DNA from 3 places in the Marinifilum sp. genome. Region 3 is predicted to be linked to each of the others. Evidence: riboswitches for the same ligand, from Rfam matches in the RefSeq annotation. Region 3 holds a riboswitch; each other region holds the start of a gene.
The links. Region 3 has a riboswitch for cobalamin ahead of ACO05S_RS16435 (putative transporter). Riboswitches for the same ligand answer to the same signal wherever they lie in the genome.
Positions count from the first base shown of each region.

Region 1: it holds a riboswitch for cobalamin, as region 3 does, so the genes downstream of both, ACO05S_RS06835 (TonB-dependent receptor) here and ACO05S_RS16435 (putative transporter) in region 3, are expected to answer to the same signal.
Region 2: it holds a riboswitch for cobalamin, as region 3 does, so the genes downstream of both, nrdA (class 1a ribonucleoside-diphosphate reductase subunit alpha) here and ACO05S_RS16435 (putative transporter) in region 3, are expected to answer to the same signal.

Region 1 covers NZ_OZ246019.1:1,726,351-1,730,645, reverse strand. The annotation lists gene ACO05S_RS06850 (hypothetical protein) at 152-316, shown strand; gene ACO05S_RS06845 (hypothetical protein) at 400-822, shown strand; gene ACO05S_RS06840 (hypothetical protein) at 992-1,492, shown strand; cobalamin riboswitch at 2,151-2,367, shown strand; gene ACO05S_RS06835 (TonB-dependent receptor) at 2,479-4,295, shown strand, end outside.
Region 2 covers NZ_OZ246019.1:18,025-22,319, reverse strand. The annotation lists gene nrdA (class 1a ribonucleoside-diphosphate reductase subunit alpha) at 1-1,774, opposite strand, end outside; cobalamin riboswitch at 1,873-2,046, opposite strand; gene ACO05S_RS00085 (hypothetical protein) at 2,565-2,759, opposite strand; partial or broken gene ACO05S_RS00080 (DUF4372 domain-containing protein) at 2,785-2,904, opposite strand; gene ACO05S_RS00075 (ABC transporter permease/M1 family aminopeptidase) at 3,169-4,295, opposite strand, start outside.
Region 3 covers NZ_OZ246019.1:4,234,772-4,239,066, reverse strand. The annotation lists gene ACO05S_RS16440 (YitT family protein) at 1-242, opposite strand, end outside; cobalamin riboswitch at 591-812, opposite strand; cobalamin riboswitch at 1,043-1,229, shown strand; gene ACO05S_RS16435 (putative transporter) at 1,661-3,328, shown strand; gene ACO05S_RS16430 (acyl-CoA carboxylase subunit beta) at 3,375-4,295, shown strand, end outside.

The sequences.
Region 1 (4,295 bases), 2.2 Mb from region 3:
CACAATGTAATAATTTCTAATTAGAAAGAAGATGTATTTGTAATTAGATTTCTCATTGATTTGAAGTTGAAACTTATTTGCTATTAGGGTTTTGGATTTCTAGTTTTGTGTGTATTAAACCAAATTTATAACACATTAAAAACTAAAAGAATTGAAAACAAAATTAAAATCAGGTGATATTCTTAGTAAAGATGGATTAGCTAAAGTAAAAGGTGGTGATGGAGATGACAGAGATTATGTTATTGTTATTGATGATGGCCAGAGTATTAGGACATGTATATATAGTTATGCGCAATTATTATATTATGGATATTGATCAAATTAGGCACTATTCTAAACTCCTTATTTTTTATATTAAGATCATTAAAATATTACATATTAATCATTTAAATTATTAAAATGAAAAGAACATTATTATTACTTTTAATTGCTTTTGTAGCACTAACAACTACTGCTCAAGAAAAAAAAATAACTGTCAGTTATTATAATTCGAATGAATTTGGATTGGCCATATTTAGTAATAAAGGCATTTACCCTGAGTTAAGAATTGCAGCAGATAATGAACAAATCAAAGATGCTACATATTCATTTTTTTTAAGAAAAGAGTATATCCTTGATGAGTCTATGGGGGTTGATTTATCGTGTGGATTAGGTTTTTCTTATTCAGATTTGGATGAAGAATATATGCGACTTCCGGTTTATATTACTAAAAAGAAAGTGTTTAGTGGCAACCTAAAACTAATGGTTGGACTTGAGTTCAAAACTGAATTTGCTGATGAATTTAAAGTATTACCCAAAATAGGGGTAGGTATTAATTTTTAAATGATTTAATAAAATGTGAAAAACTAAATTTTACTTCATTGCAGCTATTGCTGTTTTTGCATTTGCATCATGTGATAACAACACAGATGTTGAGACTGTTGAAAATGAACATCACATCAACAAGATTAATGCGTCTGAGTTTATAACATTTGAAAATAATATAGATGTAATGATACCTTCTGGAAAGACTAAAGCTAATGCTAAGGTTGAAACAATGTGGGATGCTTATCAGGAAATCGTTGAATACTCTGTAGATTCAACAAAACAAACTGAATACCAAGAAGCTATAGAACAATATTCGGATATATTAAAGCCTATAGGTAATAACGAATATGAACTTATCATTAGTGACCCTGTAGTGGCTCAGAAATTTAATTCTAATGGGGTTTTAGCAGTTGATAATAATGTGTATCTTGCTGAAGAAGATAAGATTACAAAGTATGAACAAGAAGGAGAAACCTTAAGGATGGTTGCAGAGTTTGATAGATTTGCTGAGATTCCTGATGGAGGTGGAAGTGGTGGCTACACCCCAGTCGATTTTGTTATTACAAAAACGGGAGAATGGTTAAGTAATCCAATTGCAGTAAATGTAAGTAGCCACAGAAAGGTGAAAGTGCGATGGACAACACTAAAGATAGGGTACACTTATATGCAGCAAATAGATATGTAAATATGGATGGTGATAAGTCATTCACTATTACTAATCCAGTAGTGAAATTTTATAGAGGTTCTAGTGCATCAGGTACGGCATTTGTTTTTGATGACTTTAATTAGATCGAATTGTAAATAATTGTGATATATTTTGGTGTAAATTTTATTATCCAGTGAGGCTAGCCTCACTGGATTTCATATCATGTAATATGAAGTAGTTTTAAACTGTCAAGTTTTGAAATAGGTTGGAGGTGCGATTATATCGACTTAAGAGAGAATTGTCCTTAGAAATATTGGAAGCAAAAATGCTTAATACATTAATCGAAGTTTCTGAGCAAGAATTAGATTACCCTGTTAGAAACATATTTTTATACAAGCAATTGAAAAAATCAAAGAAAACACTAGGCGGAAATAGTGTTTTGTATGTATTGTGGACTCTCTCCTATCATTATTTCTTTACAGTGTAAATTAAGATAAGTAGATAGTTTCAGAGACACAAAATCGACACCATCAAGAAATCGGTCTTAAAAAACATTGAAAATAAGCGATATAAAGGGTAGGGTTCAAGTCCCGCCCCGGGTACTTAGGATGAAAGCCGTTTCAGAAATGAAAACGGCTTTTTTATTGCATTAAACTTTCCTGTTTCATAGCAGCCTTGTATGTAAAAAAATAATATCTACTTTTGCCAGCATAATGGTTCCAAATGCACCTTCTTGTGCATGAAGGATTAAAAGGGAATGCAGTGAAAATCTGCAACAGTTCCCGCTGCTGTAAGTCTGGTTCCTATTTTTGGAATCGTGGTTTTTATACTACAGCCACTGACAGGAAAATGCCTGTTGGGAAGGCTTAAAAACCAAGATAAGTCAGAAGACCTGCCATTATGTAATTAAACATTTTGCTTCCGGGACAGAAGTTTGTGTTTGGGACTTATTGTATACTGTTCTGAATATCTCTTGTCGTAAGTAGGATTGCAAAGTGAAGTTATTAATGTTTTAATATCTTACGATGCAAAAGATTTACTTTGTAGCAATCATGCTACTTGTTAGTGCAGGAATTGTTAATGCACAAAATGCAGTACTAAAAGGGGTGGTAACCCAAAAAGACAACCAGCAAGCTATGCCAGGTGCTAATGTGTATTTCTCTGGAACTACAAAGGGAACAGCGACCAATAACAAAGGCGAGTATAAAATTAAAAATCTTAAACCGGGCGATTACGATTTGGTTGTATCCTTTTCAGGATTTAGTCGCCAAAAGCACAAAATTACCATTAAAGAAGGGCTTAATGTACTAAACTTTGCAATGGAGGAATCTAAAAGTCAGTTGGGAGAAATTGTAGTTACAGGAACAGGTACGGCTCACCATCTAAAAACGGCACCAGTGCAAACTGAACTTATAAGTAAGAAAACCATTGCTAGTATTGGAGCTTCAGACTTTAATGATTTGATGATGAATGTGAGTCCTTCATTCGATTTTAATCCTGGAACTATGGGTTCATTTATGACGATTAACGGATTGGGAAATGATTTTATTCTTGTGCTTGTGGATGGCAAACGTATGTATGGAGATGTTGGTGGAAATAATGACTTAAACAGAATTAATCCTGATGATGTGGAGCGCATTGAAGTGGTAAAAGGTGCGTCCTCTTTGCTTTATGGATCGGATGCTATTGCGGGAGTTGTTAACATCATTACCGAAAAATCAAAGCAAAAGGTAAATGTTTCCAACACCAGCCGTATTCGCGAATATCGAACCTATCAACAAAGCAATACGGTTGATCTTAACCTGGGTAAGTTCTCATGGAATGGAAATTTTAATCACAAAAGAAGTGATGGATGGCAATTGAGTCCTTTTGAAATTGACGATGACGAATTGGTTGAAACAGAGGCAAAAGCTCAGAATAAATACAAGGATAAAACATTCAGCCAATGTTTAACTTTTAGGGCTACAGATAAACTAGAGGTTTATGCAGGGAACTCATATTATGAGAAGGATATGTATCGGCCACAATCTGTAGGAAAATATGGCTATCATTTTACAGACAAAACTTTCGAAGTTGGTGCAAAATATCTATTGAATAAGAGAGACTATTTGTCTGTTGATTACAACTATGACAGATTCCGTTATTATTACAGATACAATCAGGAGTATAAGGACTATATGCCTGGTGATAAATCTATCAATAATGATCAGCGAATGAACAATGTGCGTTTTAAATTCGTGAAAGAGATTTCTAAAAACAATAAATTAACAATAGGGGAAGACTATTTGGAAGAGAAAATGGTTTCGAACCGATTGAAGGAAGGCCGAGCGGAATCGCATACTATATCTGTATATGCTCAAGATGAAATGACATTTTTTGATAAGCTAAACATTGTTGCTGGTGCAAGAGTAGTTAAGCACAAAGAATTCGGAAGTGCCTTCACTCCAAAAGTATCCTTACTGTATAAGTTAGATCAGTTTAATTTTAGAGGAACTTATGGATATGGTTTTAAAGCTCCGACTTTAAGAGAATTGTATTACGCTTACGAAAAACGAGGGAATTTATTTTTGGGAAATACTGATTTGGATCCGCAAAAATCACAATTTTCTTCATTGGGAGTAGAATTTCACAATAGTTTCCTTACTGCTAGTATTACGGGTTACATAAATAATGTAGATGACTTGATTGCCTATGAAACAATTGATCTGGAGCCAGATGATGCGGATAATGGAATTAAAAGAAGACGCCAACATTATAATGTTGATGAATCAAGATCTCAAGGGATTGATTTCTTAATGAACGCAAAATTAGGAGCTGGCTTTACTCTAGGTGGTGGCTACAG
Region 2 (4,295 bases), 540 kb from region 3:
GTTCGTTTGGAACAATGTCATCTACATTTTTTTCGTAAGTATCAATTGGGAAGATAGAATCGGAATACTTGGTTCGGTTAAAATATTTACAAGCTCCTTTTTCTTTGGCAAGATTGGCTGAGGCTTTAATCAAACCATACTGAAAACGTTCCATATATTGATGAATTACGATTCTTCCGTCCTCTTCATCGAAATTTAAGCTGTTTTTCGCAAGAAAGTTAAACACATCCGATACACCAATGCCTAAACTTCTTCTATTCTTGGTAGATTTTTCGGCTGTTGGTACCGGATATTCCTGATAATCGATTAGCTCATCTAAAAATCGTACCAACAGCTCTGTTAGCTCATCCAACTCCTGAATATTGTCTAGTTTACCCAAATTGATATTGCTCAATATGCACATGGCAATTTCACCATCAGCTTTATTGATATCCGTTAAAGGTGATGTTGGCAGAGTAATTTCCTGACACAGATTACTCATGTAAATACTGTCTTTAAAAGAAGAGTGCTTGTTTACATGGTCTGCATTTAAAATGTAAATACGCCCTGTTTCGTAACGTTCTTTCAGGATGGCTAAATACAGTTCACGCGCATTTATTGATTTTCGGCGTATGGTATGATCCTTCTCATATCTCAGATACATTTCTTCGAAACGCTCATAATCAGAACTGTAAAAAAGTTCGTAAAGTTCCTGTGTTTCTTCGCTTGAAAAAAGACTGATGTTTTCGTTTCTTTTAATTCTGTCTCGAAACAGTTTGTTAAGCGCAACCGAATAGTCCATGCGTCTCACGCGATTTTCATCATTCCCTTTGTTGTTTTTCAATTGGATAAAGGTTTCAATTTCCCAATGAAAAAAAGGAAGGGCAGAAGTAGAACCACCTCCGCGAATTGAATTTTGAGTAAAGCTTTTGGTGGTGGCTTCGAACATTTTTAAAAATGGTACCAAACCCGTGTGTACCACTTCACCACCTCTTATTTGCGCATCAATTCCTCTTATCCTACCAAAGTTTAAACCTATTCCTGCACGCTGGGCAGTGTAGTAACCCACTGCGGTATTCGAATTCATGATAGATGGGATAGAATCACCCACATCAATTAAGCAGCAAGAACTAAACTGTCGCAAAGGAGTTCTTACCCCGGCCATAATAGGAGTTGGCAGACTAATCTTAAACTGCGACAATGCTTCGTATAATCGAACAACATATTTTTTGCGATTTTCCGAATCATAGTTCATAAACATGAACATACTGATGAGCATGAAGGATTCCTGTGGTGTTTCATGCAGTTCCCCACTAATTCGGTCTTGCAGCAAATATTTGTCGACCATTTGGCTTAAGCCGGCAAAGGTAAACTTGAAGTCGCGATCGTAATTAATTTGCTTGCTAAAAAATACCAATTCCTGGGGGCTGTACTTTTCAAGCAATACCTTGTCATAAATTCCTTTGTAGATATTGTTTCTTACAAGATATTCGAAAGGAATGGGCTCTGCTTGCTTATACACCTGTTTCCGCAAGTCCATTAGTAACAAACGAGCAGCTACGTACTGATAGTTTGGTTTTTCGTGTGAGATAAGATCTGCTGCTGAGCGGATCATAACTTTTTGAATTTCTGAAGTTGTAATTCCTTCAAAAAATTGAAGTTTGGAATTAATCTCAATATCAGAAACAGATACATCATCGTATCCATTGCATGCCCACTCAACTGCTTCATGTATCATTGCAAGATCTATGGGCGCACGTGTTCCATCACGCTTAATAACGTGTATTTGTTCCATTAATTTTCATTTTTAATTAATATTCAATTAATGGTAGCAAAAAGGATAAAATATAAGAATGTCAATATGTCTTCTTAAGCTCTTATTCCCGAAAGCTACGAATTAGATTGAATTTGATAGGTCTTCCGACTTACTGTATTTTGATTTGCCTTCCCAACAGGCAGTTGCTTGTCAGTGACACCGAAGAATCAAAACATTTCAACAGATTACGGCTGCGGGTACAGTTACTGAATTGCACAGTATTCCCTTGCATCAAATTCAGACTTAAAGGTATTATTTTATCAGAAAAGATTAGACTACTTTGGAAAGGAGTTATTAAAAAGAAATTAACAATGACTGGTATTCTTTAGATGGAAATTGTAAATGGAGATCCAGGGATTGCTATTCCGGATAGCTTTTTTAATCATGCTCGTTTTATGAATAAACATACATTATTTGTCGTGAAACCTTAATTCAAAGAAGAAGAAAATATAGGGTGATTGCGAGTTGATTCGCATAAAAAGTTCAACTTTTAATGCAAAAAACTGAGTTTGCAATCTTAATATCTATGCATTAAACCTTAAAACCTGAGCTTTTAACATTAAAAAGAGAGCCTGTAAGGTAAAAAGGTGAGGTTCTTACCTTAAAAGCTTAAGTATTGATGTTTTTTGTAGTCCTTTTGCCTTAAAAAAGCATGGTATTTCATAAAAAGTTGAGCTTTTAACGTTCACAGCTCAGGTAGAAATGGTCAAAGCTTGGGTTTTAACGTTCACAGCTCAGGTCAAAACGTTCACAGCTCAGGTTTTAAGGTTTAAAGCTTAGGTAGAAATGTACAAAGCTCATGTTTTAAGCTTGCAAGCTTAAGTTTTAAGGTAAAAAGGACAAGAAATAACATTGATAACTCGCTTGGTGATGCTAAAAAGTCTGAATTGATAAGCTTTTCATTTCTGAAGATATGCTCATCTTTAGCCTTGGGAATATCGAGTTCTTCGATTGTTTCAGACACAGTGTCGGTTTTTTAACACCTTTTACAGCTGACTGTTGGTTAGTGCTACGAATTGATCGTAAGTCTTAAATTTATGACAGTCTTTATCTCTTTTATAAGTATTGGTGCAATTATAAAATATCCAATTGGGTACGAAGTCAAGAATTTAATATGGTATTGGTTTGTTGGTCTTATTGTTTCGCCTGAAAGAGTCCCATAAATATTTTAGTTTTTGATTCGAAACAATAATATGAGATTCCCGGGTCTTTTTAAAATTCAGATTTTCGGATGAAAGTGAAAGCATCTCAAACATGCCAGAGCTGTTATTGTTAATTCTTTAAAAATTCCGGTTAGTGGGTTTATACCCTAAACGATTTTGAAAAGTCAGAGTAAGCACCGTCAGGGATAAAACCACTGACGGGCTTGATTATTAAACTTTCTTTTTCTTGATAATCTCTGTAGGCATACGCATCCAATCTTTGGTTACAAGCATATAGCCCGGATCAACCATTAAGGTACTCGGCTTGCGCTTTACCGTAAACTGCAGCTTGTTTTTTCCTGATTGTAATTTCATCTTTTCATTATATAGCTCCTTCTTTTTTGAGTTGAAAGCTGCTATTTCAATGTAATCATTGCATGGGGTTTCTGTCTCATCGCCTTTGGCATCCAAATAGTATTTCTTCACATCAATCACTGCATCAACCGTGTAAGTAAAATCCTTGTTACGGGTATAAGTTACCGAATCAACCTTAGTTTTGTACATGGTGATTTTCTCCAGAACATCTTCCACAAAGTATTGCAGGCTATCTGGTGTTTCCGATTTAATTCTTTCAATCAGATCAGTGGTGGTTGGATACGGAGCTCCTTTGAAAGCGTATTCTTTAAGGAATCCACTTAAAATATTCATGAATTTATCCTTGCCCAAATAGTTACCCAAAGCGTTCATTGCCAAAGCTCCTTTCTGGTAGAAGGTACTCTGTTGATATGGAGCTACCTTTGCCAATGGACGTTCACCACGAGATTCATTTTTTCTTGAGCTCACATACTTGAACATCTCATTCTTAAAGAATTTATTCATGCGTTTCTGGTCGAAGTAGGTTTCCATACATTGCAGAGCACTGTATTGAGTGATGGATTCCATCAGCATTTGAGATCCTTCCACATCAGCTGCAGCTACCTGGTGTGCCCACCATTGATGTGCCATTTCGTGCGCTGTTACAAAGAAGGGGTAATCCATAATCTTTTTATCATCGCTAACACCTTCCTTGTTCAGATCTCGCAGGTCGGCGATGAAACCAATGCCTTCAGAAAACGGAATCATATTTGGGAATGACTGGGCGTAACTTGAATATCGCGGAAACTCGACAATACGAAGCTGATCGAACTGGTAAGGCGAATAGTACTTTGTATAGGTATTTAGTGATACTTTTACGCCATTCATCATGTTGTCCAGATTGTACTCGTGCCCTTTGTGATAATAGATGCTCAAATCAACCGTTTTGCCATTTTCATCTTTCCACTTATCGGTTTTCACCTGATATCTTCCCGAAAGAATTG
Region 3 (4,295 bases):
AAACACTCGTGCCAAAATCCAGTATCCGTTAATTCGTTAATGGCAAATGGCCCATTGGGAAACATGCCTTGTGTAAGATTATTAATAATGATTCCAACACCGTAAACACCACCTGGTACGATTCCATGAGGATCAATAAAGAAAACAAAACCTGCAGCCATTATAAAGGTTCCTGCAATCACTAAAGTGTATTGATAAATCCATTGATAGGATAAAAATTTGTTTTTCTGTAGTAAAGTCATTTCTTTAATCTTTTATATTTCTGAATACATAATTGTGAGATATAGGCATTGCAATACCAGTTTTGCAATGAATTGTATTGAAAACCAATGTTGTTTAACCAGCCTATAGATTAGGAAAAGGTGCACCAGAATAAATACTGCTATCATATCCTGGCAATTAAGAAAGTATTATAAGTGAATACTCTTTGGAAATTGAACTTTCACAAGTAGGTACAGAAAAATAAAGAAACAGCTATTTTTAAGCATGATTCAATTACTTTTTAATTAAAAAACTCACACTTAAAATCCTTCAAGTGCTTTTATTTAGCAAACTTTTTCTTACATGCACTTCTATCCAGGAAGCAATATGTAATTAGTAATTATTTGGCAGGTTTCCTGACTTTCCTCAATTGCAACAGCCTTCCCCTTCTCATACAGATTAGAGTGGCATGACGGAATTGCATTTGTGTTTCACCAAGCTGGCAAAACTGAGAATTACAGTAGCGGGTACTGTTCCGGATTTTCACCGGATTCCCTTTTGATTCAATCTTCCGAAAGGATGAGTTGATCACCAAAATCGAGACAAATGTATTGTATTTTTTTTTGCATATAAACCCAGCCACTCGCAAAATAAAAGTGTTGTATAACACAAATTCGAAGAACTACAGTACCTATTCTAAAAAGCCTTAATCCCTAATATTTCTTCTGAACAGCGTATGGTAAAAAATATTTAATCAATAGCTTAAGCAAGTGGCACTTTCTAAATTGAAGACATGTATCCATTTTAATTTGCTTTTTTGATTTGTTTTTTGATAACTTTGCCTTCGATAATAAAATAAGATATCCCGTAAAGGGATTTAAAAGGGAATCATGTGAAAATCATGAGCTGACGCGCAACTGTGATTCCGACCTAAAGTTTGTAAGAACAAAGCCACTGTTCCAATGTGAGGAATGGGAAGGCCTTATAAACCGGAAAGCCAGGAGACCTGTCTTATTTGAGTAAAGATTGAAGCTTTCGCGAACCAAAGCAAAAAATCAGGTCTTCCGTTTAGAACATTATTCCTTTTGTTCGAGAATTACCTGTCTTTTTTCTGTTTGCAAGCATTCAATTGTAACAATTAATGTTTTAGCTATGCAAGCAACAAATAACACTCCTCGCGTAATGGAGTTTACACATCACTTTTTCCTGTGCAAATTGCTTTTTTGCACAACTACTTCTGTAAACAATCTTTGTAATAAAATTTGGTATTGATTCCTGACTAGCCCTCGAAATCAATGTCGATAAAGTGCGGCTTCCCAAGGTGGTTCAATTATTTCAATTGTGTTCTGATAAGGTTTTATAGCATCATATCGGTAAGTATCAGTCACAATTGATGAGCTGTAATTAGATTAGGCTTTTATTAGGGAAGCCGCACTAAATCCTTTTAAAATCCATGCTTATGAGTTTTTTAGAACTATTCGCTAAACCTGGAACTGCCTCAACCATCATGATTATGTGTATTGTAGCAGTGCTTGGTATTCTGTTTGGTAAAATCAAAATCTTAAAAATTAAACTGGGCATTGCCGGAATCCTATTTTCGGGATTGCTAATCGGACATCTGGGAGCTGAAACTGATCCGCACGTCCTACACTTTATCAAAGAGTTTGGTTTAATTCTTTTTGTATATTCCATTGGACTTGAAGTTGGTCCTCGCTTACTTCCCTCCTTAAAAAAGAACGGATTAAAAATCAACATGCTTGCAGCAGGCATTGTTATTACCGGTTTTTTTACCGCTGTAGCAGTAAAATTCATTTTTAATGTGCCTATTTCGGTAATTACGGGAGTAATGTGTGGAGCAGTAACCAACACCCCTGCATTGGGCGCAGCTCAGCAATCCATTGGCGATATATTAAATAATGCTGATTTAGCTGCCGCAAGCACACAAACTGTTGGGATGGCCTATGCCGTAGCTTACCCTTTCGGGATATTCGGTATTATCATCACCATGATCGTTCTTAGAGTAATCTATAGAATTAATGTAAAAAAGGAAGAAGAACAATACAGAAAAGAGATAACAGGATTGGATGGAAAGCTGATTGCCATTAACATCGAAATTACCAATCAAAATATTATTGGTAAGAGTATTGAATTTTTAAGCAATACTTGCAATAAGGATTTTGTTCTTTCGCGCATCCAGAGAAAGGGTGAGTTTTTGGCTGCTGATTCTGATTTAATCATAGAACAAGGAGACAAATTATATGGTGTTTCGAGCCAGGTAAACTTTAAGAACATTGAGCTGAACCTTGGTAAGATTAATGAAACAAAAGAACAGGAAATTAGTGGTAGACTTGGAATGAAACAAGTAATGATTACCAATAAAAAGCTGGCAGGGCAAAGTATCAAGCAGATTGGAATATCACGTCGTTTTCCTGTAAATATCACCAGAATTTATCGCAATGGTGTTGAATTGATGCCTACCGAAGAGGATAGTATCGAATTTGGTGATACCGTTAGAATTGTAGGTGAAAAATCTGCACTCCCTCAAGTTTCAAAGTTACTTGGTAACTCGGTAAAAGAGCTTTCGCACCCTAATATATTACCTATTTTTATGGGAATATTGTTAGGAGTTTTAATTGGTTTAATTCCTATTCACATTCCAGGATTACCCGCTCCAGCCAAATTGGGATTGGCTGGCGGCCCCTTATTAATTGCATTAATCCTGGGTCATACCGGAAGAATTGGCAAGATGGACTTTTACATGACCCCCAGTGCCAACTTGTTTATTCGTGAATTGGGTATTGTTCTCTTCCTTGCCTGCGTTGGGCTTTCTTCAGGCAAGCATTTTATTGAGACACTGCTGAACGAAGGTTACATTTGGATGCTATACGGTGTAATCATCACTTTTGTACCACTCATTACTTTCGCAATCATTGCAAGAATTTTAAAAATCAACTACCTGTCGATATGCGGTTTGCTTTCAGGGTCGATGACTGATCCTCCTGCTTTGGAGTTTGCCAATTCAATAGCACCTGTTCAGGCACAATCTACAGCCTATGCCACGGTTTACCCATTGGTGATGTTCCTGAGGGTATTGCTGGCTCAGGTGTTGGTGTTGCTTTTTAGCTAATTGATCCTTTTCAAATTAATTATCTGGTAATTGAAAGAATAATATAATGAAAGACAATAGAATACAATTTAAAAAATACACCTCTCGCAAAGAGCAATTAGAAGCTCAATACAATTGGGAATACTTCGCAAAACAACACAAAAAAGGCAAGCTTACCGCACGTGAGCGAATTGAGATCCTTTTTGATGAAAATAGCTTTGAAGAAATTGACGCATTCGTAAAGCCTGCCGGTGACATAACAACACACATTTATGGTGATGGTGTGATTTGTGGTCATGGAAAGATTAATGGACGCAAAGTATTTGCCTTTGCTCAAGACTTTACTTTTATGGGTGGATCTCTAGGTTCTGTTCATGCTGAAAAAATCATGAAAGTTCAGGATATGGCTCTTAGTATGGGGCATCCTATTGTTGGTTTGATCGATTCGGGTGGAGCCAGAATACAAGAAGGTGTTGCCAGTTTGGCAGGATATGCTGGAATTTTTCATCGCAATGTGAAATCATCAGGGGTAATTCCTCAAATTTCGGTTATTCTAGGGCCTGCTGCAGGAGGTGCTGTGTACTCTCCTGCCCTTACCGATTTTATTTTTATGTGCAGACATACAGCATACATGTTTGTTACTGGTCCAGACGTTGTAAAAGAAGTTCTTAATGAGGAAACAAGTTCTGAAGAATTGGGAGGTGCCGATATCCACGGCTCAAAAAGTGGAGTTGCACAATTTATCTACGACGACGAAGAGCATACTCTATTGGGGGTGCGTAAACTTTTACAATATCTGCCTTCTAACAATGTAGATTTACCTCCTCTTACCGGCAATGAATTCGAAGCACCTGAAAACCCGGGAAAATTAGGCCTCATCATTCCCGAAGAAGCCAATATTCCTTACGACATGCTCGATATCATTAAAAATTTGGTGGACAAAAACAGTTTCCACGAGATATCAGAAAACTTTGCTTCCAATATTATT